One region of the Streptomyces sp. NPDC079020 genome, then DNA from elsewhere that is predicted to be linked to it. Evidence: riboswitches for the same ligand, from Rfam matches in the RefSeq annotation. Region 1 holds a riboswitch; each other region holds the start of a gene.
The links. A riboswitch is a leader RNA that binds a small molecule or an ion and turns the genes downstream of it on or off. The one in region 1 is predicted to bind cobalamin.
Positions count from the first base shown of each region.

Region 1 (6,941 bases):
CGCTCCAGGACAACGACTGCACCCCGATCCACTTCACGTACCCCGAGCACAACACCTGCAACAGCACCTGGGCCGGTGGTGCGGTCGCCGCGGGCACGGCCAAGGCCAACGCCCTGAGCACCATGTGGAAGCTGGAGGCCCTGCGGCACGCCCTCGGTGACCAGTCCATCCGCGTCACCAGCGGTTTCCGCTCCACCTCCTGCAACGCGGCCGTCGGCGGGGCCACCAACAGCCGCCATCTCCACGGTGACGCGGCCGACCTCGGCGCCGGGCCGCACTCCCTGTGCACCCTCGCCAAGCAGGCCCGTAACCACGGCTTCAACGGGATCCTCGGCCCGGGATACCCCGGCCACGGTGACCACGTGCACGTCAACCAGGGGCCCAGCCACTACTGGTCGGCCTCCAGCTGCGGCATCTGAGGACCGCCTCCTGTGCGGGGGCGCCGCGCTCGCGGAGCCCCCGCACACCGCGGCGGAAGCGCTGGATCAGGCGGCCCCGGACATCGCGGCCGGGCCGCGGAAGGTGCGGCGGTAGGCGTTCGGGGTCGTCCCCAGGGACCGTACGAACTGGTGGCGCAGCGCGGCCGCCGTACCGAAGCCGGTCCGCCCGGCGATCGTGTCCACCGTCTCGTCCGAGGTCTCCAGCAGATGCTGGGCCAGCAGCACCCGCTGCCGCAGCAGCCAGCGGTACGGAGTGGTGCCCGTCTCCTGCTGGAAGCGGCGCGCGAAGGTGCGCGGGGACATATGTGCCAGACCGGCCAGCTGCTCGACGGTCATCTCCCGGTCGAGGTGGCGCTCCATCCAGGCGAGGGTGTCCCCGACCGTGTCGCACCTGGTGCGGGGCAGCGGGCGCTGGATGTACTGCGCCTGGCCGCCGTCGCGGTGCGGCGGTACCACCATGCGGCGCGCGATGGCGTTGGCGACATCGGGGCCGTGCGCCTGGCGCACCAGATGCAGACAGGCGTCTATCCCGGCGGCGGTGCCCGCCGAGGTGATGACCGCCCCGTCGTCCACGTACAGCACATCCGGCTCCACGACGGCCAGGGGGAAGCGCCGGGCCAGCTCGTCGGTGTGCCGCCAGTGGGTGGTGCAGCGGCGGCCGTCCAGCAGTCCGGCCGCGCCGAGGACGTAGGCGCCGGAGCAGACGCTCAGCACCCGCGCGCCGCGCTCCACGGCCCGGCGCAGGGCGTCCAGCACCTCCGGCGGATACTCCCGCTCCATGAAATGGCTGCCCGCCGGTACGGCGATGAGGTCGGCCTCCTCCAGCCGGCCGAGGCCGTGGGACGTGCCGATGGTGAACCCGGCGTGCGTCCGCAGCTCGGGGCCCTCGGCCGAGACCACCGCGAAGTCGTGCACCGGCAGACCCTCGTCGCTGCGGTCGAGCCCGAAGACCTCGCACAGCACGCCGAGTTCGAAGGGGTGGACCCCGTCGAGCAGCAGGGCGGCGACATTTTTCAGCATGACGACAGTGTGGCAGTAATTCGATGCTGTGTGACAGTCCTGCCACTGCCGGAATGCGTCCGCGCGGACGACAGTAGAGGCATGAACACATTCCTGAACTACCTGGGCATCACGGCCGTTTTCGCACTCGTCCTGCTGCCGACGTTCCTCGGGATCGCCCGCGAGCGCCGTATCGACCGGGAGCTGAGAGAAGCGGAACGGGCGCACGGGGCGGAGCCCCCGCGAACGGAGGGCGCCGCGCGGCCGGTCACGGCCGCGCGGCGCCCGTCCCCCCGGAGCTGGGCCAGGATCTGACCCGGCCCTGCGGACGGCCGGAGAAGCCGTCCTTGGGTACGTCGTCCTCTAGAAGTCGTCGTCGAAGCCGACCGACCCCTCCACCGCCACCTGGTAGGCGGACGGGCGGCGCTCGAAGAAGTTCGTCAGCTCCTGGACGCCCTGGAGCTCCATGAACGAGAACGGGTTCTCCGAGCCGTACAGCGCGGGGAAGCCGAGGCGGGTGAGCCGCTGGTCGGCCACGCACTCCAGGTACTGCCGCATCGACTCGGTGTTCATGCCGGGCAGGCCCTCGCCGCACAGGTCGCGGCCGAACTGCAGCTCCGCCTCGACGGCCTCCTTCAGCATGTCGGTGACCTGCTGCTGGAGCTCGTCGTCGAAGAGGTCCGGCTCCTCCTTGCGGACGGTGTCCACGACCTCGAACGCGAAGTTCATGTGCATGGTCTCGTCACGGAACACCCAGTTGGTGCCCGTGGCGAGGCCGTGCAGCAGGCCGCGCGAGCGGAACCAGTACACGTACGCGAAGGCACCGTAGAAGAACAGCCCCTCGATGCACGCCGCGAAGCAGATCAGGTTCAGCAGGAAGCGACGGCGGTCCGCCTTCGTCTCCAGCCGGTCGATCTTCTCGACCGAGTCCATCCATCTGAAGCAGAACTGCGCCTTCTCGCGGATGGAGGGGATCTCCTCGACCGCGTCGAACGCAGCCGCCCGGTCGTCCGGATCGGGCAGATACGTGTCGAGCAGCGTCAGATAGAACTGGACGTGCACGGCCTCCTCGAAGAGCTGCCGCGACAGATACAGCCGCGCCTCGGGAGAGTTGATGTGCTTGTACAGCGTCAGCACGAGGTTGTTGGAGACGATGGAGTCACCGGTCGCGAAGAACGCCACCAGCCGGCCGATCATGTGCTGTTCGCCGGGGGAGAGCTTGGCGAGGTCGGCGACGTCGGAGTGGAGGTCGACCTCCTCGACCGTCCAGGTGTTCTTGATCGCGTCCCGGTAGCGCTCGTAGAAGTCCGGGTAGCGCATCGGGCGCAGGGTCAGTTCGAAACCCGGGTCGAGCAGGTTCTTGTTCTCGCTGGAGCTCATTACTGACAGGCCTCGCAGGACTCGGGGTTTTCCAGGGAGCAGGCGATGGCGTCCGCGTCGGGAGCCTGGGCCTGCTGTACGGGGACGGGGGCGGCGGCGGACGCCTGGCCGGACGCGGCACGGGCGATCCGGGTCGCCGGGCGCGAACGCAGGTAGTACGTCGTCTTCAGCCCCTGCTTCCAGGCGTACGCGTACATCGAGGAGAGCTTGCCGATCGTCGGCGTCTCCAGGAACAGGTTCAGCGACTGGCTCTGGTCGAGGAACGGCGTACGCGCCGCCGCCATGTCGATCAGTCCGCGCTGCGGGATCTCCCACGCGGTGCGGTACAGCGCCCGCACCTCCTCGGGGATCCAGGCGAAGCCCTGCACCGAGCCGCTCGCCTCGCGCAGCGCCTCGCGGGTCCGGGCGTCCCACACGCCCAGCTGCTTGAGCTCGTCCACCAGATAGGCGTTGACCTGGAGGAACTCACCGCTCAGCGTCTCGCGCTTGAACAGGTTGGAGACCTGCGGCTCGATGCACTCGTACACCCCGGCGATCGAGGCGATCGTGGCGGTCGGCGCGATCGCCAGGAGCAGCGAGTTGCGCATCCCGGTCCGGGCGACGCGGGCGCGCAGGGCGTCCCAGCGCTCCGGCCAGTTCAGCTCGGTGTCGTAGTGGTCGGGGTGCAGCACTCCGCGCGCCGCCCGGGTCTCGGACCAGGCGGGCAGCGGACCCGACCGCTCGGCGAGGTCGCAGGACGCCTCGTACGCGGCGAGCATGATGCGCTCGGAGATCTTCGTGGACAGGGCCCGCGCCGCGGGGGAGTCGAAGGGCAGCCGCAGCTGGAAGAAGACGTCCTGGAGACCCATCGCGCCCAGGCCCACCGGCCGCCAGCGGGCGTTGGAGCGCCCGGCCTGCTCGGTCGGGTAGAAGTTGATGTCGACGACCCGGTCCAGGAAGGTCACGGCGGTACGCACGGTGGCGTCCAGCCGCTCCCAGTCGATGGACCCGTCCGCCACGAACGACCCCAGGTTGACCGAGCCCAGATTGCAGACGGCCGTCTCGCCGTCGTCGGTCACTTCGAGGATCTCGGTGCACAGGTTCGACGAGTGGACGACGCGGCCCGGCTCGGCGGTCTGGTTGGCGGTCCGGTTGGAGGCGTCCTTGAACGTCATCCAGCCCTGGCCGGTCTGCGCGAGCGTACGCATCATCCGGCCGTACAGGTCCCGCGCGGGCATCGACTTGCGGGCCAGCCCCCTGGCCTCCGCCGCGCGGTACGCGGCGTCGAACTCGTCGCCCCACAGGTCGACCAGCTCGGGCACATCGGCGGGCGAGAACAGCGACCACCGGCCGTCCGCGTCGACCCGGCGCATGAACTCGTCCGGGATCCAGTGCGCCAGGTTGAGGTTGTGCGTACGCCGCTGGTCCTCGCCCGTGTTGTCGCGGAGCTCCAGGAACTCCTCGATGTCCGCGTGCCAGGTCTCCAGGTAGACGGCGGCGGCGCCCTTGCGGCGGCCGCCCTGGTTGACCGCGGCGACCGAGGCGTCGAGCGTCTTCAGGAACGGCACGATGCCGTTGGAGTGCCCGTTGGTGCCCCGGATCAGCGAACCGCGGGCGCGGATGCGGGAGTACGAGAGACCGATGCCGCCCGCGTGCTTGGAGAGCCGCGCCACCTGGTGGTAGCGGTCGTAGATCGAGTCCAGCTCGTCCTTGGGCGAGTCCAGCAGATAGCAGGAGGACATCTGCGGGTGCCGGGTGCCGGAGTTGAAGAGGGTGGGGGAGGAGGGCAGATAGTCCAGCCGGCTCATCAGCCCGTACAGCGCGGCGACCTCGTCCAGCGCGCGCACGCTCTCGTCCTCGGCCAGCCCCGAGGCGACCCGCAGCATGAAGTGCTGCGGGGTCTCGATGACCTGCCGGGTGTGCGGGTGGCGCAGCAGATAGCGGCTGTGCAGCGTACGGAGCCCGAAGTAGCCGAAGCGGTCGTCCGCGCCGTCGGCCAGCGACCGCTCGACCATCGCGTCGAGCGCGGCAGCGTGGAGGGCCACGAACCGCGCGGTGCGGTCGGCGATCAGGCCCTCGCGGTGCCCCACGGCGACCGAGGCGGAGAACGACACCGCGCCCTGGCCCGCCGCCTCGCCCGCGATGGAGCGGGTCAGCAGCCGGGCGGCGAGCCGGGAGTAGGCGGGGTCCTCGGAGATCAGCCCCGCGGCCGCCTCGGTGGCCAGCGAACGCAGCTCCGCCTCGTCCGACCGGGCGTTGCGGCCGCGCAGCGCGGCGGCGGCGACCCGTCCGGGATCGGTGTCGGGAAGATCGACGGTGAGGTCCGTCAGGGTCCGCAGCAGTGCGGTTCCCGGTGCGTCGGTCGTGGACTCCGTCGGTTCGGCTGCGGCGGCGGCTGAAACCGGATCGGCTGGCGCGATGGTCACGGGGATTTCCCTCGCTCGGCTGGGGGCCGGCGGGGAACGGGGGCAGCCGGACAGCACGATGCCCGGAACGGGGCAGCACTGCCTACGGCGTCCACCGGCCCATCCGCGAGGCCCGGACGTCTGGGCGTCCGGTTCGGTCGAGCCGGACGCGCTGTCGACAGGTCGTCGGACTTCGGGTGTGCAAAAGCACACTGAATACACCGTTGCGGGACAGTTCCGGATTCGCACCGGATTCCCCTGCGGCGACAGCGAGCACGAGCATACATGTGGGGGCCGCCCGATGAGGCAGCCCCTACATGTTGTGTCGCGAGGGGTGTTGGGCCCTAGGGGGAATGTGGGCCGGTGGGGTGAGCGGGGGCACGGCGGGAAGGGGCTCCGGGCCCGCTCCCCACCCGTTCCGGGCCCGTACGGCGTGCTCTGCCGGCAGCCGGTTCCCTCAGCCGCTCGCTCCCACCTCGTTGTTCGGGGCCCCGTCGCCGACCGGTGGCAGGTCGCCGCGTTCGACGGGACCCGCGCCGGGTGCCTGCCCCGCCGGGGGCAGGATCTCGTCGAGTTCACGGTCGTCCGCGCGGTGCGCCGCCTCGGAGGCCGCGCGCAGGGTGTCGCGGTCGACCTCGTCGCGGGCTCCGCCGACCCGGACGACGACCTCGCCCTCCGCGCGGGCGTACTCATGGCCCTCCGGCGTCGAGCGGTACCAGTTCTCCCCGTCCCGCTCACAGGCCGCCGGTGTGCCCGGGCCCCCGCCGGGCAGCGGGCCCGCCGCGCAGTTCGCCGCCGTCAGCGTGCCGCGCTCCACGGAGAGCTGGACGCGCTTGCCGCCCGCCGCCACGTAGAAGCTCCCGAAGCCGTCGTCGCCCAGGACGCCGACGGACTGCCGGGCCAGGGCGTACCCGGGGACCTCGGTCACATAGACATGGCCGGTGGTGGTCTGGATGGCCGCGGCCCTGGCCTCCAGCGCGGCCCGGCCGGGCACCGGGGCGGAGGGGGCCGCGGCCCCGGGGCCGTCCGCGTCGGGGCCGGGGGCCTGCTCCGTGCCGCAGGCCGCGAGCGTCAGCACCAGCAGCACGGGCCACAGCCCGGGGAGCGGGGAACGAGGAATCATGCCCGCATCCTCGCGTACGGTGACCGCGGTGCACAGCCGGGGAACGGGGCGGGCCGCCGCGCCTCCCGGGGAGACACGACGGCCCGCGCACCCGCGGTTCCGGCCGGTCAGTGACCGCTCGGCGCGCCCACCGTGGCCGGCGGCAGCTCCGCCTTGACGCCCGGGTCGCCCACATCCGCCGTGTAGTCGGCCGGCGAGGTCTCGTCGATGCCCGCCGGGGCCTTCAGCGCGTTCAGGACGAGGGTCAGGACGATCACGACCATCACGTTCAGCACGAAGGCCGTCAGACCGATGTAGCCGATCTCGCCGATTCCCGGAATCTCCTTCGAGGAGCCGCCGAAGTGCTTCTGGGTGGGGCTCGCCACGCCGTACGCGGCGAGCGTTCCGTACGCCATGCCGGCCGCCCAGCCCGCGAGCAGCGCCCAGCGGTGGAACCAGCGGGTGAACAGCCCGCCGACCAGGGCGGGCATGGTCTGGAGGATCCAGATGCCGCCGAGCAGCTGGAAGTTGATCGCGACCGTCTTGTCCATGGTGAGGACGAAGACCAGGGCCCCGACCTTGACCAGGAGCGAGACGACCTTGGAGACCTTGGTCTCCTGGGCGGGGGTGGCGTCG
Region 1 covers NZ_JBITUB010000002.1:462,923-469,863, reverse strand. The annotation lists gene ACIGJO_RS06020 (D-Ala-D-Ala carboxypeptidase family metallohydrolase) at 1-419, shown strand, start outside; gene ACIGJO_RS06015 (GlxA family transcriptional regulator) at 486-1,460, opposite strand; gene ACIGJO_RS06010 (hypothetical protein) at 1,542-1,754, shown strand; gene ACIGJO_RS06005 (ribonucleotide-diphosphate reductase subunit beta) at 1,803-2,819, opposite strand; gene ACIGJO_RS06000 (ribonucleoside-diphosphate reductase subunit alpha) at 2,819-5,224, opposite strand; cobalamin riboswitch at 5,370-5,499, opposite strand; gene ACIGJO_RS05995 (hypothetical protein) at 5,661-6,326, opposite strand; gene mctP (monocarboxylate uptake permease MctP) at 6,434-6,941, opposite strand, start outside.

Region 2 (6,941 bases), on a different contig from region 1:
TCTTCGCGACCGGCCGCATCGTTTCGCCGGGGTCGGCGGAGGCGGCGCGGGCGACCAGCTTGTAGACCATGGAGCAGGTCGGCTGTCCGCTCCCGGTGACCAGCTGCGTGCCCACGCCGTAGGCGTCGACCGGAGCCGCGGCCAGCGAGGCGATGGCGTACTCGTCCAGGTCCGAGGTCACCACGATCTTCGTCGCGGTGGCGCCCAGCTCGTCCAGCTGCTGGCGTACCCGGTGCGCGACCAGCAGGAGATCGCCGGAGTCGATCCGGACCGCGCCGAGCTCGGGCCCGGCGATCTCGACCGCCGTACGGACCGCCTCGGTCACGTCGTACGTGTCGACCAGCAGTGTCGTGTTGCGGCCGAGCGAGTCCACCTGCGCCTGGAACGCGTCGCGCTCGCTGTCGTGCAGCAGGGTGAACGCGTGGGCGCTGGTCCCGACGGTCGGGATGCCGTAGCGGAAGCCCGCCGCCAGGTCGGAGGTGGTGTCGAAGCCGCCGACGTACGCGGCGCGCGCCGAGGCGACGGCCGACAGTTCGTGCGTGCGGCGGGCGCCCATCTCGATCAGCCCGCGGCCGCCCGCCGCGGCCGACATCCGGGAGGCCGCCGCGGCGATCGCCGAGTCGTGGTTGAGGACCGACAGGATCACGGTCTCCAGCAGCACGCACTCGGCGAAGGAGCCCTCCACCCGCAGGATCGGCGAGCCGGGGAAGTACACCTCGCCCTCCGGGTAGCCCCAGATGTCGCCGCTGAAGCGGTAACCGGCCAGCCATTCGAGCGTGGGCTCGTCGACGACGCGCTGCTGGCGCAGGAAGCCGATCATCTCGTCGTCGAAGTGGAAGTTCTCCACGGCGTCGAGCACCCGCCCGGTGCCCGCCACGACGCCGTAGCGCCGCCCCTCCGGCAGCCGCCGGGTGAAGGCCTCGAAAACCGAGCGCCGGTCCGCGGTGCCGGCCTTCAGGGCGGCCTGCACCATGGTCAGCTCGTACTGGTCGGTGAAGAGTGCGGTCGACGGCACACCGACCCGTCGCCCAAGGTCCGCTGAGTTCATGGCTGGGATGCTACCCCCTATTTCGTCAAAGTGACGAGATGTGGGGTCCGTTTGTGCGATGACCCCTTCCGGGTGGCAGCATGGGGTAGGTGAGCGTTGCTGCCCCCGTAGAGATCGAACGTCCAGAGTCGGCCGAAGAGACCGTCGCGGTCCCCGAGCCGGACGTCCCCTGGGTGACGCTGGTGCACAACGACCCGGTCAACCTCATGAGCTATGTGGCCTATGTCTTCCAGGCCTACTTCGGCTACTCGAAGGACAAGGCCCACAAGCTCATGCTCGATGTGCACCAGAAGGGCCGCGCGGTCGTCTCCAGCGGAAGCCGCGAGGAGATGGAGCGCGATGTCCAGGCCATGCACGGCTACGGCCTCTGGGCCACCCTGACCCAGGACCGCAACTAGGGCGGCGGCCGCGCCGGCGGGACGGGGCCGCGCGCCGGCCCCGCCCCACGCGCCCGTCATCCGCCGCTGTCCCGCCCCTGCCCCGCACGACCCACCATCGGAGAATCCATGGCCGGCCATTTCGAGGCCACCCCCGGCGGCGGCGCGTCCGTCGCGCTCGACGAGGTCGAGGTCTCCATCCTGCGCTCCCTCGCCGTCCAGCTGCTGGAGCTGATCGGTCCGGGCGACGAGCCCGCCGAGGGCGAGGACCCGCTCGCCGCGCTCTTCGCCGAGGGTCCGAGCGAACCGCCCGCCGACCCGGCCCTGGCCCGGCTCTTCCCCGAGGCGTACGGGAACGAGGACAAGGAGCTGCGCGAGGCGTCCGCCGAGTTCCGCCGCTACACCGAGAACGACCTGCGCACCCGCAAGCGCGAGGACGCCGTCGCCGTCGTACGCACCCTGGACGGGCTCTCACCCGTGGGGGAGGGCGGTGCCGTGCTCACGCTCACCGCCGACGAGTGCCGCAACTGGCTCGGCGCCCTGAACGACCTGCGGCTCACCATCGGCACCCGGCTGGAGGTGTCCGACGAGGACGAGGGGCAGGAGGGTTCGCTCTACCGCCTCTCCGACAGCGACCCGCGCAAGCCGATGGTGATGGCCTATCTCTGGCTGGGCGCGCTCCAGGAGACGCTCGTCGAGACGCTGATGCCGTAATCCGGACGCGAAGGGCCGTCCTGCGGAGCTGTCCCGCGGGGCGGCCCTTCGGCGCGTCCCGCGGGGCATCCTGCCGCGCTTCCTGCCGTGAGTCCTGCCGTGTGTTCTGCGGGGCGCTCGCTCAGCGGACGCTCAAATCGGAATAACGATCACGTCACCCGAACAGTCGACTTTGCAGCGGCTGGAAACTCTTGTCCGCTTTTTCCTGTGGTGTGCGCCACACAATGTCCCGTGGGTCGCCCGGGAGCCCGTGATAAATCTTCACGACCACCCGGGGACGCCATCCCTGTTCCCGGGGGCGCTACAAGTCGGCCGAACGCCGACGGCACTCCATCCATATCCGGGGGGATCAGGAACTGATCCGTCGCCTGTGAAGGCGCGGATCGGCGTGGAGAAAGGCGCACCACATGACATCGGCACAGGTCGACAAGGGGCACGCAGGCGACGATGCCGAGGGTGCCGGAAACAGCGGCGAGGGATACCGGCGCGGCCTGGGTGCCCGCCAGATCCAGATGATCGCCATCGGCGGAGCCATCGGCACCGGGCTTTTCCTCGGTGCGGGCAAAGCCATCGACCGGGCCGGTCCCAGCCTCATCCTGGCCTACGCGATCGCGGGCCTGGTCATCTTCTTCATCATGCGGGCCCTGGGCGAACTCCTCATGTACCGCCCGGTCTCCGGCTCCTTCTCGGAGTACGCGCGGGAATTCCTCGGCCCGTTCTTCGGGTTCGTGACCGGATGGACGTACTGGCTCTTCTGGGTCTTCACCGGAATCACCGAAGTCACCGCCGCCGCCACCTATATGACGTACTGGTGGAACATTCCGCAGTGGCTGTCGGCACTCGTCTTCACCTTCATTCTGTACGGCGCCAACCTCATCTCCGTGAAGCTCTTCGGTGAGCTGGAGTTCTGGTTCTCGATGGTCAAGGTCACCGCGATCATCGGCATGATCCTGATCTGCGCCGGAGTCCTCACGATCGGCTTCTCCGACGCCGCCGACAACGCGACCGTCGCCAATCTCTGGAACGACGGCGGATTCTTCCCCTCGGGCATCACCGGCACGCTGATGACCCTCCAGATCGTGATGTTCGCCTTCCTCGCCGTCGAACTCGTCGGCGTCACCGCGGGCGAGTCCAAGGACCCCACGACCGTCCTGCCCAAGGCCATCAACACCGTGCCGTGGCGCATCGCCGTCTTCTACGTCGGCGCGCTGATCATGATCCTCTCGGTGGTGCCGTGGAGCACGTTCAAGCCGGGCGTCTCGCCGTTCGTGAAGACCTTCGAGGAGATGGGCCTCGTGGCGGGGGCGGCGATCGTCAACTTCGTCGTCCTGACCGCGGCGCTCTCCTCCTGCAACTCCGGGATGTACTCCACCGGCCGCATGCTGCGTGACCTGGCGCTCAACGGGCAGGGCCCGAAGGCCTTCACCAGGCTGACGAGGAACGGCCTGCCGTTCGCCGGCACCACGTTCTCGGCCGCGCTGATGCTCGTCGGCGTCTGGATCAACTACCAGTGGCCGAGCGAGGCGTTCAACTACGTCGTCTCCTTCGCGACCATCTCCGGCATGTGGGCCTGGGTCATGATCCTGCTCTGCCAGCTCCGCTTCCGCGCGCTGGCCGACCGGGGGGTGCTCCCGCAGTCCGCCTTCAAGGCGCCCGGAGCCCCGTACACCAGCGTCTTCGCGCTCGGCTTCATCGGCATGGTCGTCGTGATGATGGCCATCGACAAGGACGCCCGGGTCTCGCTGTACTGCGCACCGGTCTGGGCCCTGATCCTCGGCGTCTCGTATCTGGTGCTCAAGGCCCGCAACCCCGGCAACACGGCGTTCATCAAGAGCTGACACCCGCGGCCGCCCGAGCCGGAGCGTCCGGCATGCGGACCCGCCCGTACCACTCCCCGGTACGGGCGGGTCCGTTGCCCGGGAGGCCGGTCCTATCCTGGGCGCCATGCTGACCATCACCAAGGAGCTCCACGACCGGATCGTGGCCCACTCCCGCGCGGACCACCCCGACGAGGCGTGCGGAGTCGTCGCGGGACCGGCCGGAACGGGACGGCCCGAACGTTTCATCCCCATGCTCAACGCCGCCCGCTCGCCCACGTTCTACGAGTTCGACTCGGCCGACCTCCTCAAGCTCTACCGCGACCTGGACGACCGCGACGAGGAGCCCGTGATCATCTACCACTCGCACACGGCGACCGAGGCCTACCCCTCCCGCACCGATGTGACGTACGCCAACGAACCCGGCGCCCACTACGTCCTCGTCTCCACCGCGGACACCGACGACGCGGGCCCCTTCCAGTTCCGCTCGTTCCGCATCGTGGACGGCGAGATCACCGAAGAGGACGTCAAGGTCGTCGACGCCTGCTGAAGGACGCCCGAGGGGACACCCGCCGAGGGTCGCCCCGCCTGCGTCGCGATCAGGTCTGGCACACTGCACCCAGACCCAAGGGGCGGCAGGAACCAGGAAGCCGGTGCAAGTCCGGCACGGTCCCGCCACTGTGACCGAACCCCGTCCACCAGGACCGGGGCTCGGCAGTCAGGAACTGGCCTGCCGCCTTCTCGCACCGACCAGGGGACGCGGAAATCCCCCGGAGAGGCCCTGCCATGTCCCGGCGCACCCCCGCGCTCATAGCCGCCGCCGTGCTGCTCCCGCTCGCCCTCACCGCCTGCTCCGCCACGGACGCCGACAACGGCTCCGCGGGCTCGGCCGAGGCCACCGGACCCTCCGCCGAGGGCTTCCCGTACACCGTCACGAACTGCGGTGTCACCACGACGTACAAGGCGCCGCCGAAGCGTGCCGTCACCATGAACCAGCACGTCACCGAAGTGATGCTGGAACTGGGGCTCGCCAAGTCCATGGTCGGCACCGCCTACCTCGACGACAAGGTCCTGCCGGAGTACGAGGACCGGTACGAGGCCATCCCGGTCCTGGCCGGGGAGTACCCCTCGTACGAGAAGCTGCTCGCCGCCGACCCCGACTTCGTCTACGGCGGCTACTCCACCGCGTTCACCGCGGGCGACGGCCGCAGCCGCGAGGCGCTGAAGAAGTCCGGCATCGACACCCGGCTCAACACCGAGTACTGCGCCAGGGACGCGACCGCGATGGAGACCCTCTACCAGGAGGTCCGCGAGGTCGGCCGCACCTTCGGCGTCGTTGCGCGCGCCGACGCGTGGATCGAGGAGGCGAAGGCCGCCAACGCCGCCGCGGCCGAGCGGCTCAAGTCCGCCCGGCCGGTCTCCGTCTTCGTCTACGACAGCGGCGACAAGACCGCGTTCACCGCGGGCGGCAAGGGCATCGGCAACGAGCTGATCACCCGGGCCGGCGGCCGCAATGTCTTCGCCGACCTCGACAAGCCGTTCGGCGACGCCTCGTGGGAGAACGTCGTCGCACGCAAGCCCGACGTCATCGTCATCTACGACTACGGCTCCACCACCGTCGCCCAGAAGAAGAAGCGCCTCCTGGAGGACCCGGCACTCGCCGACGTCCCCGCGATCAGGAACAAGCGCTTCGCCGTCCTCCCGCTCTCCGACGCGGTGCTCGGCGTGCGCGCCCCCGCGGCGGTCGGCAAGCTCGCCGCCCAGCTGCACCCGGAGATACCCGGGGACTCACCCACGAAGGAAGCCACGGACCCGGCCACCGCACCGTGAGCTGCCGCACCCCAGCCGCGCCGCGCCGGCTGCGCTGCGCCCTGGTCCTCGGCGCCCTCGCCGTCGTCCTCGGGGCCGCCGTCCTCGCCGCGCTCGCCCTCGGCTCCGTCCGCATCCCGCCCGGCCAGGTCCTGGACATCCTGACCGGGCGGGCCGGCCCGAGCCCGTTCCGTACGATCGTCCTCGACGTCCGGCTGCCCCGGGTCCTGCTCGGCGTCGTCGTCGGCGCCGGACTCGCCGTGGTCGGCACCGTCCTCCAGGCGCTCGTGCGCAATCCGCTCGCCGACCCGTTCCTCCTGGGCGTCTCCTCCGGAGCCTCCACCGGAGCGGTCCTCGTGATCGTCCTCGGCGTCGGCGCGGGCCTCGCCACCACCGTCACCATCCCGGCCGCCGCCTTCGCGGGCGCGCTCGCCTCACTCCTGCTCGTCTACACCCTGGCCCGCGGCGGATCCGGCCTCACCACCAACCGGCTCGTGCTGGCCGGAGTCGCCGTCTCCTACATCCTCTCCGCCCTCACCAGCCTCATCCTGGTCACCTCCGCCCGCGCCGACCACCTCCAGGAAGTCCTCTACTGGACCCTCGGCGGGCTCGGCGCCGCGCGCTGGGACATGCTCGCGCTCCCCTCGGCCGTCCTCGTCGCGGGTACGGCGCTGCTCCTCACCCTCGCCCGTCCGCTCGACCTGCTGCTCGTCGGCGAGGAGGGTGCCACCGTCCTCGGGCTCGACACCGCACGCTTCCGGGCCGGTGTCTTCGTCCTCGCCTCCCTGCTCACCGGCGCCCTCGTCGCCTACAGCGGGGCGATCGGATTCGTCGGCCTGATGGTGCCGCACATGGCCCGGATGGCCGTCGGCGCGGGCCATCGGGCCCTGCTCCCGGTCGCCGCGCTGGGCGGCGCGGTCTTCCTGGTCCTGGCCGATCTGGCCGCGCGCACGGTCGCCGCTCCCCAGGACATCCCGGTCGGCGTCCTCACCGCCCTGACCGGCGGCCCGTTCTTCCTCTGGATGCTCCGCCGCCGCCCCGAAGGAGCCCCGGCATGACCGGCCTTCGCCCCGAAGGAGTTCCCGCATGACCAGTCTGCGTACCGAAGGCCTCTCGTACGGGACCGGCGGCCGGCACCTCGTGGACTCCGTCGACCTGACCGCCGCCGACGGTGAG
Region 2 covers NZ_JBITUB010000008.1:380,472-387,412, reverse strand. The annotation lists gene ACIGJO_RS19755 (nicotinate phosphoribosyltransferase) at 1-1,048, opposite strand, end outside; gene clpS (ATP-dependent Clp protease adapter ClpS) at 1,138-1,446, shown strand; gene ACIGJO_RS19745 (DUF2017 domain-containing protein) at 1,555-2,139, shown strand; gene ACIGJO_RS19740 (amino acid permease) at 2,547-3,977, shown strand; gene ACIGJO_RS19735 (Mov34/MPN/PAD-1 family protein) at 4,084-4,506, shown strand; cobalamin riboswitch at 4,541-4,705, shown strand; gene ACIGJO_RS19730 (ABC transporter substrate-binding protein) at 4,743-5,786, shown strand; gene ACIGJO_RS19725 (FecCD family ABC transporter permease) at 5,783-6,823, shown strand; gene ACIGJO_RS19720 (ABC transporter ATP-binding protein) at 6,852-6,941, shown strand, end outside.
Region 2: it holds a riboswitch for cobalamin, as region 1 does, so the genes downstream of both, ACIGJO_RS19730 (ABC transporter substrate-binding protein) here and ACIGJO_RS06000 (ribonucleoside-diphosphate reductase subunit alpha) in region 1, are expected to answer to the same signal.

Region 3 (6,941 bases), on a different contig from region 1:
CCCGTATATCCGTCGGTTCAGTGATCACGCGGAGGCGGGGAGTTGTCCGGACACCCCGCCGCACCCTCGCAGCGTACCCGCCGCTCGGCCGCCGCACGGGTGGGAGCGGAGGGGCGCGTACGGCGGGGCCGGGGCGGACACGACGGGTGTCCGCCCCGGCTCCGCGGGATCAGCCGTTCCCGGTGGCCAGTTCCGCGCGGACCTCGCGGGCGGCGGCGACCAGGTTCTCCAGGGAGGCACGGGTCTCGGGCCAGCCGCGGGTCTTCAGGCCGCAGTCGGGGTTGACCCACAGCCGGCCGGCCGGGATGGCCTCAAGTCCTGTACGGAGAAGGGCCGCGGCCTCCTCCGTGCTCGGGACGCGCGGGGAGTGGATGTCGTAGACGCCGGGTCCGGCTTCACGGGGGTAGCCGTGCGCGGCGAGTTCGCGGGCGACCTGCATGTGGGAGCGGGCCGCTTCCAGGCTGATGACATCGGCGTCGAGGTCGTCGATGGCCTCGACGATGTCCCCGAACTCGGCGTAACACATGTGCGTGTGGATCTGGGTGTCCGGGCGTACGCCGCTCGTGGTGAGGCGGAACGCCTCGGTGGCCCAGGCCAGGTAGGCGCCGCGGTCGGCGGCGCGCAGCGGCAGTGTCTCGCGCAGTGCGGGCTCGTCGACCTGGATCACCGAGGTGCCCGCGGCTTCCAGGTCGGTGACCTCGTCGCGCAGGGCGAGGGCGACCTGCCGGGCGGTCTCGCCGAGCGGCTGGTCGTCGCGGACGAAGGACCAGGCGAGCATGGTGACCGGGCCGGTGAGCATGCCCTTGACGGGACGGGCCGTCAGCGACTGGGCGTACGCCGTCCAGCGGACCGTCATCGGCTCCGGCCTGGAGATGTCGCCCGCGAGCACCGGCGGCCGGACGTAGCGGGTGCCGTACGACTGCACCCAGCCGTGCTGGGTCGCGAGGCAGCCGGTGAGCTGTTCGGCGAAGTACTGCACCATGTCGTTGCGTTCGGGCTCGCCGTGCACCAGGACATCGAGCCCCGCCTTCTCCTGGAAGGACAGGACCTCCCGGATCTCGTCCCTGATCCGCTCCTCGTACCCGGCGGTGCCGATCCGTCCGGCCCGCAGGTCGGCACGAGCGGTGCGCAGCTCATGGGTCTGCGGGAACGAACCGATGGTCGTCGTCGGCAGCAGCGGGAGCCCGAGGTGCGCGCGCTGGGCGGCGGTCCGCTCCTGGTAGGGCTGCGAGCGCCGCGCGTCCGCGGCGGTGACGGCGGCGGTGCGGGCCCGCACCGCGGGGTCGCTGGTCAGTGCCGATCCGGCGCGGGAGGCGAGGTCGGCGCGGTTCGAGGCGAGTGCGGTGGCGATGGTGTCGGTGCCCTGCTCGAGCCCCCTCGCCAGGACGGCGACCTCCCGCGTCTTCTGCCGGGCGAAGGCGAGCCAGCGGGCAATCTGCGGGTCGATGTCACGCTCGGCGGTGGCGTCCAGCGGTACGTGCAGGAGGGAGCAGGAGGCGGAGACATCCACCCGGTCGGCGAGGCCGAGGAGGGTGCCGAGGGTCGCGAGGGACTTCTCGTAGTCGTTGATCCAGATGTTGCGTCCGCTGACGACGCCCGCGACCAGGCGCTTGCCGGGCAGTCCGCCGGCCGCCGCGAGGTCTTCGAGGTTGGCGGCGCCCGATTCGGTGAAGTCGAGGGCCAGTCCTTCCACCGGCGCCTTGGCCAGCACGCCCAGCGCCTCACCGAGCCGCCCGAAGTACGAGGCGACCAGCAGCTTCGGCCGGTCGGTGGCGGCACCGAGATCGCGGTAGGCGCGGGTGGCGGCGTTCAGTTCGGCAGGGCTGCGGTCCTGGACGAGTGCGGGTTCGTCGACCTGGACCCACTCGGCGCCGGCCGCCCGCAGATCGGCGAGCACCTCGGCGTACACCGGCAGCAGCCGGTCCAGCAGGGTCAGCGGCTCGAAGTCCCCGGGCGCGCCCGGCGCGGGCTTGGCGAGCAGCAGGTAGGTGACGGGGCCGACGAGGACCGGACGGGCGGTGTGTCCGAGCGCGAGGGCTTCCGTCAGCTCGGCGACCTGCTTGGCGGAGTGCGCCGTGAACACCGTGTCCGGGCCCAGCTCGGGGACCAGATAGTGGTAGTTGGTGTCGAACCACTTGGTCATTTCCAGCGGTGCGATGTCCTGGGTGCCGCGGGCCATCGCGAAATAGCCGTCCAGCGCGTCTTCCTCGGCGAGCGCGCGGTGCCGTTCGGGGACCGCTCCGACCATGACGCTGGTGTCCAGTACATGGTCGTAGTACGAGAAATCGCCGGACGGCACTTCATGGATGCCTGCGTCGGCCAGCTGCCGCCAGTTCGAGCGGCGAAGATCCGCCGCGGTCTCCCGGAGGGCGTCCGCGCCGACGCTGCCCTTCCAGTAGCCCTCGACGGCCCTCTTCAGTTCACGGTTCTGTCCCTGGCGGGGGTAGCCGTACACGGTGGCCCGTGCTGCCGCGGCTGCGGGCTTCGCTGTCACAGAACTCTCCTTCGCGAGATGTGTCCTGGATCCCGGGGACGGGACGCGGACGCGAAGGGACGACCGACCGGGCGGACCACATCGCGGAGTTCTGCCGCACGTGCCGCCCGATATGTACGCCGACCCGCCCACGAGGTCACCGGGATCTCCGTACGCGATCGGTCGCGTACGGGCAACGGGCAGGTCTTCGGACTCGCGGGCACATCTGCCGGGGCAGATTCCTACTGGCCGTCGCTTCCCGGATCCGGCCGGATCCAGTGCGTATGACGGCGTTCGTTCCCACTCACCGCTGCGGGGCAGTCCCGGATTCCCACCGGGTTCCCTCTTACGACGCGTCCCGTCCGGCTGACGGGGGCGAACCAGCTGCGTCCGCCACCCTAGGCGACAGACGGCGCCCGCACACCCCCGCCCGGATACCGGGACGCGTGAGGGCGGGGGTGTGCGGGGGAAATGACGGGCACGGTGGAGTGAACGGACACCGGGGCCTGTCGGAACAGCCTTCAGGGCTTGCGCGCCGCTATCCGGTCACCGCGTCGAAGGAGAGCCAGGTACCCATGGGGGCCTGCTGACCCGCCCCGGGAACGGACCAGTCGCAGACACCGTACGGGAAGATCCCCGTCAGCTCCTTGAGCTGGGCGTCGGTCACCGGCACCTGGTAGTCGGTGCTGACCACGGGACGCTTGCGGCACTTGACTATGTCGTTGGCCACATCGGCTCCGGCGACCATCCGCGGCGATGTCCACACCGGGTAGAGCGTGTTGCACTCGGTGTTGCCGATGCCTTCCACCTGGGGCTCCGAGATCTTCGTCGCCCCGATGCCGCGGGTCCAGCAGGCGTCGTTGAGTCCCTGCGGCCGATTGCGGACGATCTTCTCGATGGGCGCGTCGGCGCCGGGGTCCCCCTTGATGCCGGTGAGCCACTTGTCCATGTCGGCCACCATCCCGGCGAGGGTGAATCCGTGTCCGCTGGAGCGGGTGAGCATGACCTGGTTGGCGTGGGTGCCATTGGCCTTGTCCAGGCGCGCCCGGGTGGAGAAGGAGTGGAAGCGCATGTGCATGTCGCCGGTCGCGGCGTCGTCCGTGTAGTCGCGGTAGTCGATGATCGGGATGTCGGCCAGGCCGGCACCGCCGTTCAGCAGGCGGCCCGTGCGGTAGGCGAGCCGAACCGCCTTGAGATCGGCGGCCGTGCGCTGCGCGGCGGGCTTGGCGTCGTCGTCGAGGCCGCCGATGCGCCGGTTCAGGTCGATGAACTGGTCGATGCCGATGGTCCCGTTGTTCAGGGCCTCAAGTCCGTACTGGATACCGGTGTTGTCGAGCGGCCTGCGCGCCTTCCCGGTCTCCGGCACCTCGCCGTAGACGTTCACGGCGTGGCTGTACACATCACAGCGGGCACCGTCGGGGTTGGTGACGGGGTGGTAGCGCTGCGCCACGGGCAGCTGGGCCGGGCAGTACACCGTGGGGTCGATCCGGCCGGCGGCCCGTGCCAGGCTGCCGATGCTCTCCCACTTACCGAACCCGGAGACCGCCCGCTGCTGCTCCTGGGTGAACGCGTCCGGCGCGACATTCTTGAAGTAGTGGTTCAGGAGCTGGGCGTCGCTGAGCGTCTGGATCGTCCCGAAGCCGACGTCGGGGAAGCTGCAGCCGGAGAGGATGCCGTCCAGCAGGCCCGGGTAGTTGTCGGCGATCTGGTGGGTCTGGTACGAGCCGCCGGAGCAGCCGTTGCCGATGGTGAAGGCCGGTTCGCCGTACGTCTCCACGAAGCGTTCCTTGACCATGCTCATGGTCTCGGCCGCCAGCACATCGTTGCAGTTGTTGCCGAAGACGTTCAGCGATGACGAGGCGACGCCATAACCCTTGCTCAGGTACGTGTCGTTCATGATGCCGACGGTGTTGCGGCCCTGGACGTACCAGCCGCCGTTGCAGCCCCCGCCGAATCCGTACACGAGGCGCCCGTTCCAGCCCGGCCCGCGCTCCAGCGGGTCGGGGGCGGGGGACAGCGGGTCGTGCAGCACGGCCGTCTCGTAGATGCCCCGGTTGATGGTGCCGGTCTCGACGCGGACGATGTACGGCACCTTGTTGCCCGCGCTCGTCGTGGCGGTCGCCAGGTCGGCGGGACGTTCGGCCGTGTCGGGCAGGGCGACGAACTTGCCTGCCGTGGTGCGGTACATGTAGTCGACGCGGGTCTCGACGGAGCAGTCCTCGTCGGTCGGCGGCCCGAGGGTGACGCCGGTGGCCGTCTTGAACTCGGCGGTGTCACAGATGAACGGCTGCTCGTGCGGCCCGGCGAACACCGGCCCGGTGATGGGGTGGTTCTTCAGGGTCAGCTGCCCGGCGTCCGCGCCCTGGGCCGTGGCCGTGAGCAGGTTGTCACCCGTGGACAGCTCCTTCACCACGCCCATGACCGTGTTGTCGCCGGAGGGCCGGAAACTGGATGTCACGTCCCGGCCGGCCACCTCGACCCGGATGCTGCCGGCGGCTATGGAAGCGGGCGCCGTGACACGTATCAGGGCGTCGTTCCCCGACACCACGCCGGGCCGCGACGACACGGCCGTCACCTGCAGCGTCTCGCGTTCCTGGCTGCCGGCCGGCGTCGCCGACGCGCCGACCAGCACGCCCATGAACACTATGCCGGCCAGGCCCATCCGGACCGGTCTCGCGGCTCCTGTGAACGACATGCGGAACTCGCCTCACTTCCTGGGGTGGGAAATCGTGTGTGATGTACGTAACGGGCTGCGGCCGGCCCTGCCCGGCGCCGCCCGGGGCTACCAGTTGGTGAACGCCCCGTCCGCCGTGCGCAGGTGCGGGCGCTCGGCCGCATGGGCCTGGTACCGGCGCGCCGCCTCCCGGTCGATGTCGACGCCGATGCCGGGCAGTTCGCTCAGTTCCACCCGCCCCGGCACGATCGTCGGCCGCGCGGTGAAGAGGGCGGCGATGTTGGGCTCGGGGTCGGTCTGGTGCTCCTGGATCGCCGCGTTGGGGCAGGCCAGGTTGAGCTGGAGCGAGGAGGCGGCGGTGACCGGGCCCAGCGGGTTGTGGGTGGCGAGCTTGATGTGGTGGGCCTCCGCCATCGCCGCGATCTTCTTCGCCTCGGTCAGACCGGCGGCCACCCCGACGTCCACGCGCGCGTAGTCGATCAGGTCGTCCTCGATGAGCGTCCTGAACTCCCATTTGGAGCCGTACTGTTCGCCCGCCGCCAGCGGCACCCCGGTGCGGGCCCGCAGCATGCGGTAGCTGTCCGGGTTCTCGCAGCGCAGCGGGTCCTCGACGAAGAACGGACGGGCCGCCTCGATCTCCCGGCACAGGGTCAGTGCCTCCGGCGGGTCCAGGCGCGTATGCACGTCGAGGATCAGCTCCACCTCGTCGCCGACCGCGTCGCGCACCTGGTGGAAGAGGGCGACCGAGTCGCGCAGGCAGCGGCGCGCGTCGAGCGTGCCGTCGGCGTCGTGCGGCGAGGCGAACCGCAGATGACGCCAGCCCTGCGCGACCAGGTCGCGGCACCGGTCCAGGAACCACTCGCGGTCGTCGTAGCCGTCGCCGACATGCACGTAGGCGGGTACGTGATCCCGCACCCGGCCGCCGAGCAGTTCGTGCACCGGTACGCCGAGCGCCTTGCCGCGGATGTCCCAGAGTGCCACGTCGACCGCGGCGATGGCGGCGCCCAGGATGCGGTCGGCGGGGAAGAACCCGCGCCGGAACATCACCTGCCAGAGGTGCTCGATACGCCGCGGGTCCTCGCCGACGATCAGCTCCGCGAGATGTTCGAGACCGCCCGCGACCGCCCGTTGGCGCGACCTGATGCCGACCTCGCCCAGGCCGTGGATGCCCTCGTCGGTGTCGACCACGACCAGCATCATGCTGTCGCCGTGGTCGGGAAGAGTCAGCACTTCCAGGCCGGTGATCTTCATTCCACTCCTCTATGAAAACGTTCCCGCGATTTCAGTGCCGTTCGTGAGAGCACATCATCGACAGCAGTCGAACCGGAGCGCAAGACCCATGCATACAGAAGGTTTCCCTGGATGAAATAGTCCTGACACATCTCTTGACATGCTGTGGGAACGTTCGCAAACATCAACCGCAATCGCAGGGTCCTGCTGCGAGGGTGCCGGGGTCCCCGGCTCGGAACGACGAGGAGGCCGTCCGTGGCAGTAACGATCCGGGAGGTGGCGAGCGCCGCGGGCGTCTCGGTGTCGACGGTGTCCCGTGCGTTCACCGCACCCGACCAGGTGCAGCCGACGACACGGCAGCGCATCCTCGACGCCGCGGCCAAGCTCGGCTACTCCCCCAACCCGGCGGCCCGTTCACTGCGCGGCGGCGGCACCGGAACGCTCGGCCTGATCGTCCCGGACATCGCCAACCCGTTCTTCCCGCCGATCATCAAGGCGATGCAGGCCCGCGCCCGGCACCTGGGCTATACGGTCCTGGTGGCCGACAGCGACGAGCGCGAGGCG
Region 3 covers NZ_JBITUB010000012.1:211,711-218,651, reverse strand. The annotation lists gene metE (5-methyltetrahydropteroyltriglutamate--homocysteine S-methyltransferase) at 170-2,494, opposite strand; cobalamin riboswitch at 2,655-2,873, opposite strand; gene ACIGJO_RS25260 (DUF6351 family protein) at 3,012-5,168, opposite strand; gene dgoD (galactonate dehydratase) at 5,256-6,398, opposite strand; gene ACIGJO_RS25250 (LacI family DNA-binding transcriptional regulator) at 6,633-6,941, shown strand, end outside.
Region 3: it holds a riboswitch for cobalamin, as region 1 does, so the genes downstream of both, metE (5-methyltetrahydropteroyltriglutamate--homocysteine S-methyltransferase) here and ACIGJO_RS06000 (ribonucleoside-diphosphate reductase subunit alpha) in region 1, are expected to answer to the same signal.

Region 4 (6,941 bases), on a different contig from region 1:
CGGGGCCGGAGGCCGGGCGGGAGCTGCGTCCGGAGACCCCCGCCTCCCCGACGCCCGGACTCGCGGGTTCCCTGACGCCCCGAGGCCCGGACCGCTCCGGCGACGGTGCGGTCCGGGCCTCCGGACGGCGGGCGGGACTCGTCCGGCCCGATACGTCTACGCGCCGCCCGTGTGGACCTGGAAGGCCGCGCGGCGTACCGCCTTGGCCAGGGCCGGGTCGGGGTGGGCGGCGGCCAGGGCGACCAGGACCTGGACAGTGCGCGGGTGGCCGACGGCCCTGACCTCGTCGAGCAGGGCGGGGACGGTGCCCTGGACGGCGGAGTCGAGGTGGCGGACCAGCAGCCCCGTCTCCCCGTGGTCGGCGACGGCCGCGGCGGTGTCGATCCAGAGCCAGGTGGCTTCCTCCCGGCTCAGCACCTCCTGGGCGTCGTCCGGGTCGGCGCCCTCGTACTCGGCGAGCCAGAGGAGCGCGTAGGGCCGCAGCGCCGTGTCGGTGGCCACGGAGCGCACCACGGGTTCGGCGGGGGCGCCGACGACACGGAGCGCCTCGAAGGCCAGGCCGCGCAGCAGCGCGTCCTCGCCGCGGGCGACGGCCAGCAGTTCGGTGACGGCGCTGCCGACCGGGCGGGCGGCGAGCCAGGCCCGGTATTCGTCGCGGGCCGGTCCCGGGGTGAGCCGGGCGCAGCCGAGCAGCATGTCCGCGGCGGACTGCTCGATGTTCCCGGCGGGGCTCTGGGCGGCGACGCAGATCTGTTCCAGCTTGACCCAGACCGCCCAGTTGCCGAGCGGGGTCAGGGTGGCGTGCCCGGCGCCGAGGGTGAGGGCCCCGACCTCGGCCAGCCCCTCCAGCGCCCAGTCGAGCAGGAGCGCGTTGAGATCCGCGTCCTGTGCCGGGTCGGTGTGCTCGATGGCCGGGGCGCTCCGCGCGGGCGGCTGTTCGGGGCCGTAGGGCACCTCGCACCGCTCCTCGTGGAGTTCCGCGACGCGCTGGCCCAGGAGGTCCAGGAGTGCGGGCACGGTGACCGGGCCCGCCGAGAGCTGGAGGAGGGAGAGCACCTGGGGTACGGCCTCGACGGCCTCGGCGACAGCGGTGGCCTCGATGCCCTCCGGTGCGGCGTGGACGAGCGACCAGGCGTCGAAGAGCGCCACCCAGCCGCGGAGCACGGCGGAGTCGTCGCGGTCCCAGGCGCGCAGCCGCCAGCCGGGGCGCGCGGTGTCGCCGTGGAGTTCGACGAGTCCGGCCAGCCTGGCGCGGTCCCAGCCCGTGCGCACCTGGGCCGGGGAGAGTTCCAGTGCGGCCGCGGCCCGTTCCAGGGCCTGGGCGGCGAGCGGGGCGGCGCCGGGGCTCGCGCCGTCGGCGGCCCAGTGGGCGATCCGTACGGAATCGGCGAGGACCGCCCTGGCCTGGCGGGCCAGCTCCGTCCGTGGCGGGGTGCCCTCGGGAGGCCGGGGAGCCGGCCTGGTGCGCCGGGTGGTCACGGCCTTGCGGGCGGTGGCAAGGGGTCGCGGGCGGACAAGTCGCAGCCTGGAGTCGCGCGGGGTACGGGACGTCACGGGGAGCAGTCTTGCCTCTGACGGCCCGAAAGCCCAAACGGAAGCACGTTCACCGGTCCGCGCGGGCGCTCGTCCGCCCGCCGGCGACCGGGCGGGTTCCGCCCATAGCCTCACATCAGGGGCGTGAGGAAGCGCCGCAGGGCCTCCTCGTACCGTGCCGGACCGGCGTTCCACATCGCCGCATGCGGAGCCTGCGGTACGGGGTGCAGGCTGACCAGGTCGGGGCGGCGCGCGGCGAGTTCGCGCGTCGGCTGCCAGGGGGCCAGGGTGTCGTCCGGGCCGTGGAAGATCAGTGTCGGGGCGCGCAGGGCGGCCGGCAGCGAGGTGTCCAGGAGCGGGGCGTCGCGCAGCCCGGTCTGGCCCTGGGCGGCCCGGACGGCGAGCGGCAGCAGGGCGGCCGGTACGCCGCGGGCCACGGCCAGGGCGCTCAGGGTGGCCTGCCAGTCCATGACCGGGGAGTCCAGGACGAGGCCGCTGACGCGGTCGCGGAGCGCGGAGTTGACGGCGGCGTGCAGCGCCATCGAGGCGCCGGTCGACCAGCCGTACAGGATGACGTTCTGGGCGCCGTAGCGCACGGCGTAGCGGATGGCGGCGTCCAGGTCGCGCCATTCGGACGCGCCGAGGTGGCCGAGGCCGTCGGTGGGGCGGGGGGCGCCCGCGTCGCCGCGGTAGGCCAGGCCGAGCACGGGCAGCCGCTGGGCGTGCAGGAAGCCCATCAGGTTCATGGGGTGTTCCCGGGTGGTGCCGAGGCCGTGCACGGTGATCACCCAGGTGTCGCGGGCGCCGGGGACGAACCAGGCGGGCAGGAGACCGAGTTCGCCGGGGATCTCGACCTCCTTGTGGCCGAGGCCGAGGGCGCTGCCCGGGTCGCCGCTGTACAGCTCGGGGGTGATGCGGACCCTGGCGCCCGGTTCCAGGACCCCCTGGCCGACCCGTTCCAGTCTGCGGACGACGGTGTCGGGGGCGTGCGGCGCCTGCTCGACGACCGGTCCGACGACGGCGTGGACACCGGGGCCCCTCAGCCCGTACGTGCCGGGCCGGAGCGCGGCGAACGAGCGGGTCAGGGTGACCTGTCCGGCCGCCGTGGCGTGCACGGTGAGTCTGCGGTCGGCGGGGAGGGCACGGCCGGACGGCACCTTGAGGGCGGCGTCGCTGGCGTACCGGCCGGCCGCGACCGCAGCCGCGCCGACGCCGAGAATCGTGGTGACGGCCGCTGCCGTCGCTGTTGCCGGGCGCACTGCTTCAGTGTCGTGGCGGGCCCGGTCCGGTGCCAGCGGGCGGGGGCCGTCCGGTGCGGGGCGCGGCGGCGGGCGGGCCCGGCGTGGTCCGGTGCGGGCGCGGGAGGGTCAGCCGGGCTGGCCGTATCCCTTCAGGGCCTCGGTCACCTCGCGCAGCTGGGCCGGGGAGAGCAGGGCCGGGCTCCGGCCCGGCACGGAGCTCGCGGTGAGCCAGAGCCTGCACAGCCATTCGAGCTGCGCGGTGCGGTCGTACGCCTGGTCGAGGCTGTCGCCGTAGGTGACGGTGCCGTGGTTCCGCAGGAGGCAGCCGGTGCGGTCGCGCAGGGCCGCGAGCATGTTGTCGGCCAGCTCCCGCGTTCCGTAGCGCGCGTAGGGAGCGGTGCGGACGGGGCCGCCGAGCATGGCCGCCGCGTAGTGCACCAGCGGGACCTCCTCGACCAGGGTGGAGACGGCGGTGGCGTGCACCGCGTGGGTGTGCACGACGGCTGCCGCGTCGCTGTTGCGGTAGACCGCCAGGTGGAGGGGGAGTTCGCTGGTCGGGGCGAGATCGCCGAGGACCCGGCGCCCTTCGAGGTCGACGCCGACCACGTCCGTCGGGCCGAGCCGGTCGTAGGGCACCCCGCTGGGGGTGACCAGGACGGTCCCGCCGACACGTGCCGAGACATTGCCCGAGGTCCCGACGACCAGCCCGTCGGCCGCGGACCGGCGGGCGGTGTCGACCACGCCCCGCCAGGCCCGTTCGATCGCTTCTTCCCGAGGCTGACCGCTCACGCTCATGCGGGGCACCCTAAGGGCTGCGCCGGGGCGGCGGGGGTGATACCGGGCGCCGGGTGACCGGAATCTCTTCCGGGTGAAAAAACGCGTCCTCAAATGTTCACCAAGGCCCGGCAAAGCGCAGTCCTCGTACCGCCCCAGGTGCGTCGTTCCACCTCGCGAGCAGACAAGCGGAGGGGATCCAATCCGCTTGGAGTCACCACAGCGCCCCGCCCAGTTCATCTTCCGTTCACCCAGGTTGCCTACGGTCCACGAGCCACTGACGTCGAACGATTGCCTGGGTAAATGGAACACATCACGCTGCTGCTCGCGATTGTGATCGTGACAGCTCTCGTGTTCGATTTCACGAACGGTTTCCACGACACCGCCAACGCGATGGCCACCACCATCTCGACCGGCGCCCTGAAGCCCAAGACAGCGGTGGCGATGTCCGCCGTTCTCAACCTGATCGGCGCGTTCCTGTCGGTGGAGGTCGCCAAGACGATCTCCGGCGGGATCGTCAACGAGGACGGCCTCAGAACCGAGGTCATCTTCGCGGCGCTCGTCGGCGCCATCCTGTGGAATCTGCTGACCTGGCTGGTCGGCCTGCCCTCCAGTTCCTCGCACGCCCTGTTCGGCGGCCTCATCGGCGCCGCGGTCATGTCGGCGGGCTGGTCCTCGATCAATGGCGGCACCGTCGTCACCAAGGTGCTGCTGCCCGCCATCGCCGCGCCGGTCGTCGCCGGTCTCGCCGCGCTGCTGGCCACGAAGCTGACGTACCGCATCGGGCGCAAGGTCACCGATGAGGGACAGCTGAAGTCGACCGCCAAGGGCTACCGGGCCGGGCAGATCGCCTCGGCCGGTCTCGTCTCGCTCGCCCACGGCACCAACGACGCGCAGAAGACGATGGGCATCATCACCCTGGCCCTGGTCACCGGCGGCGTCCTCGCCCCCGGCTCCAACCCGCCGGTCTGGGTCATCGTCTCCGCCGGTGTCGCCATCGCCCTGGGCACGTACCTCGGCGGCTGGCGCATCATCCGCACCATGGGCAGCGGCCTGACCGACCTCAAGCCGCCGCAGGGCTTCGCCGCCCAGACCAGTGCGGCCACCGTCATCCTGGCCTCCTCCCACCTCGGCTTCTCGCTCTCCACCACCCAGTCCTGCTCCGGCGCCGTGATGGGCGCGGGCCTCGGCCGTCAGGGGGGCGTGGTCCGCTGGTCCACGGCCACCCGGATGTTCGTCGCCTGGGGACTGACCCTGCCGGCCGCGGGCCTGGTCGGCGCGGGCGCGGAGTTCCTGACCAAGCAGGGCGGCTGGGGCGTCGGCGTCGTCGCCGTCCTGCTCGTCGCGGGCTCCGGCGCCATCTGGCTGCTGTCGCGCCGCAAGCCGGTCGACCACACCAACGTCACCGGCGGCGGCCCGGAGGACGAGCCTGCGGGCGTCGTCACCACGGCCATCGCCGCCGTCACCCCGCCGCCCGTCGGCACCACGGGTCCCGACCTCACGTCCACCATCCCGGCTCCGGCCGGTACGCCCGCCGATCCGGCGCGGCCCGCCACGGTGTAAGGACAGATCCGTATGAACATCGACTGGGCAGCTCTCGCCTCCGTCTTCGGCGTCAGCCTCGTGGTCACCGTGGCGCTGGTCGGCCTCTTCACCCTCGGCATCGTCGGCCTCTCCAAGCAGGCGTCGACGGCGCGGAACGGCGCCTCCGGCGGCTCGTTCACCCCGGCCCGCGCCGGCGCGTACCTCTGCTTCGCGCTGTGCGCGGCGGCGGTCACGTACGGGATCTATCTGATCGTCGCCTGACCGGAACACCGCACCTCCACCGGGCCGGACACACACTGTGTGTCCGGCCCGGTGTGCGTCTGCGCACACTGCGGCTCCGCAGGTCAACGGCAAGTTGACGGGCGTTCTCACAGCGTGGTGGACTGCCGGAGCCGTTTACGGCGACAGCAGAGGAAGCCGGTGCGAATCCGGCGCGGTCCCGCCACTGTCACCGGGGAGCAGTCCCCCATCGGAAGTCACGGTCCGCCCACGCGGACTGGAAGGCCGGGGGAACTGCGGATCCGGAAGCCAGGAGACTCTCGTCGCCGGTCACGTCGAACCAGGGCGCGGACCCTGAGTGAGGACATACGCCATGCCTGGCTGCCGTGCGCCGGAACCTGTGTCACCCCTTGCGGGAACCTCCCGTACCCCGGCCGGCTGAGCCATGCGTGCCGACCGCATCTTCGCGTACGGCGCCACGGCCGGCCTGATCGCCGACTCCCTGCTCGGTGACCCCCGCCGGGGACATCCCGTGGCCGGATTCGGCCGGGCCGCGGCAAGGGCCGAACGCCTGCTCTGGCGCGACCACCGCGGATGGGGCGCCCTGCACACCCTCGTCTGCGCCGGCGGCGCCGTGGGGGCCGCCGCGCTGGCCGCCCGCGCCGTACGGGACCGCCCCGCCCTGGCCGTCGCGCTGACCGCCGCCACCACCTGGTCCGTGATCGGCGGTACGTCGCTGGGCCGTGAGGCGCGCGCCGTCTCCGGTGCGCTCGCCGCCGGGGACCTCGACGTGGCCCGGGAACGGCTGCCCCATCTGTGCGGCCGCGACCCCCACTCGCTGGACGGGCAGCAGATCGCCCGCGCCGTGGTCGAGTCCGTCGCCGAGAACACCTCGGACGCCGTCGTCGGCGCCCTCGTCTGGGGCGCTCTGGGCGGGGTCCCCGGGCTCGTCGGCTTCCGGGCCGTCAACACGCTGGACGCCATGGTCGGCCACAGGTCGCCCCGCTACCGGCGTTACGGCTGGGCCTCGGCCCGCCTGGACGACCTGGCGGGCGGGCCGGGAGCCCGGCTGACGGCCGCGCTGGCCGTGGTGGCCGGAGGACGGCCCCGTGCGGCCGTACGGGCCTGGCGGGCCGACGCGGGCAGCCATCCGAGCCCTAACGCGGGGCCGGTGGAGGCCGCGTTCGCGGGGGCTCTCGGCGTACGGCTCGGCGGGACCCTGGCGTACGCCGGGCGGGTCGAGCACCGGCCCGTGCTCAACGGGGCGGCCGGCCGGGCCGTGGAGAGCGCCGACATCGAACGGGCGGTACGGCTGTCGCGCCGGGTGGGCGCGCTGGCCCTGGGCGTATGCGTGGCGGGCCGGCTGCTCGCGGGACGGAGAGCGAAATGAGCGGCGGACTCCTGGTCGCCGGGACCACCTCGGACGCGGGCAAGAGCGTCGTCACGGCAGGGATCTGCCGGTGGCTCGTACGCCGGGGCGTGAAGGTCGCGCCGTTCAAGGCGCAGAACATGTCGCTCAACTCGTTCGTCACCCGCGAGGGCGCGGAGATCGGGCGCGCCCAGGCGATGCAGGCCCAGGCCGCCCGGGTCGAGCCGTCCGCGCTGATGAACCCGGTGCTGCTCAAGCCC
Region 4 covers NZ_JBITUB010000001.1:48,803-55,743, forward strand. The annotation lists gene ACIGJO_RS00270 (hypothetical protein) at 157-1,479, opposite strand; gene ACIGJO_RS00275 (alpha/beta hydrolase) at 1,665-2,792, opposite strand; gene ACIGJO_RS00280 (class II aldolase/adducin family protein) at 2,901-3,569, opposite strand; gene ACIGJO_RS00285 (inorganic phosphate transporter) at 3,852-5,111, shown strand; gene ACIGJO_RS00290 (hypothetical protein) at 5,124-5,354, shown strand; cobalamin riboswitch at 5,503-5,632, shown strand; gene ACIGJO_RS00295 (cobalamin biosynthesis protein) at 5,758-6,702, shown strand; gene ACIGJO_RS00300 (cobyric acid synthase) at 6,699-6,941, shown strand, end outside.
Region 4: it holds a riboswitch for cobalamin, as region 1 does, so the genes downstream of both, ACIGJO_RS00295 (cobalamin biosynthesis protein) here and ACIGJO_RS06000 (ribonucleoside-diphosphate reductase subunit alpha) in region 1, are expected to answer to the same signal.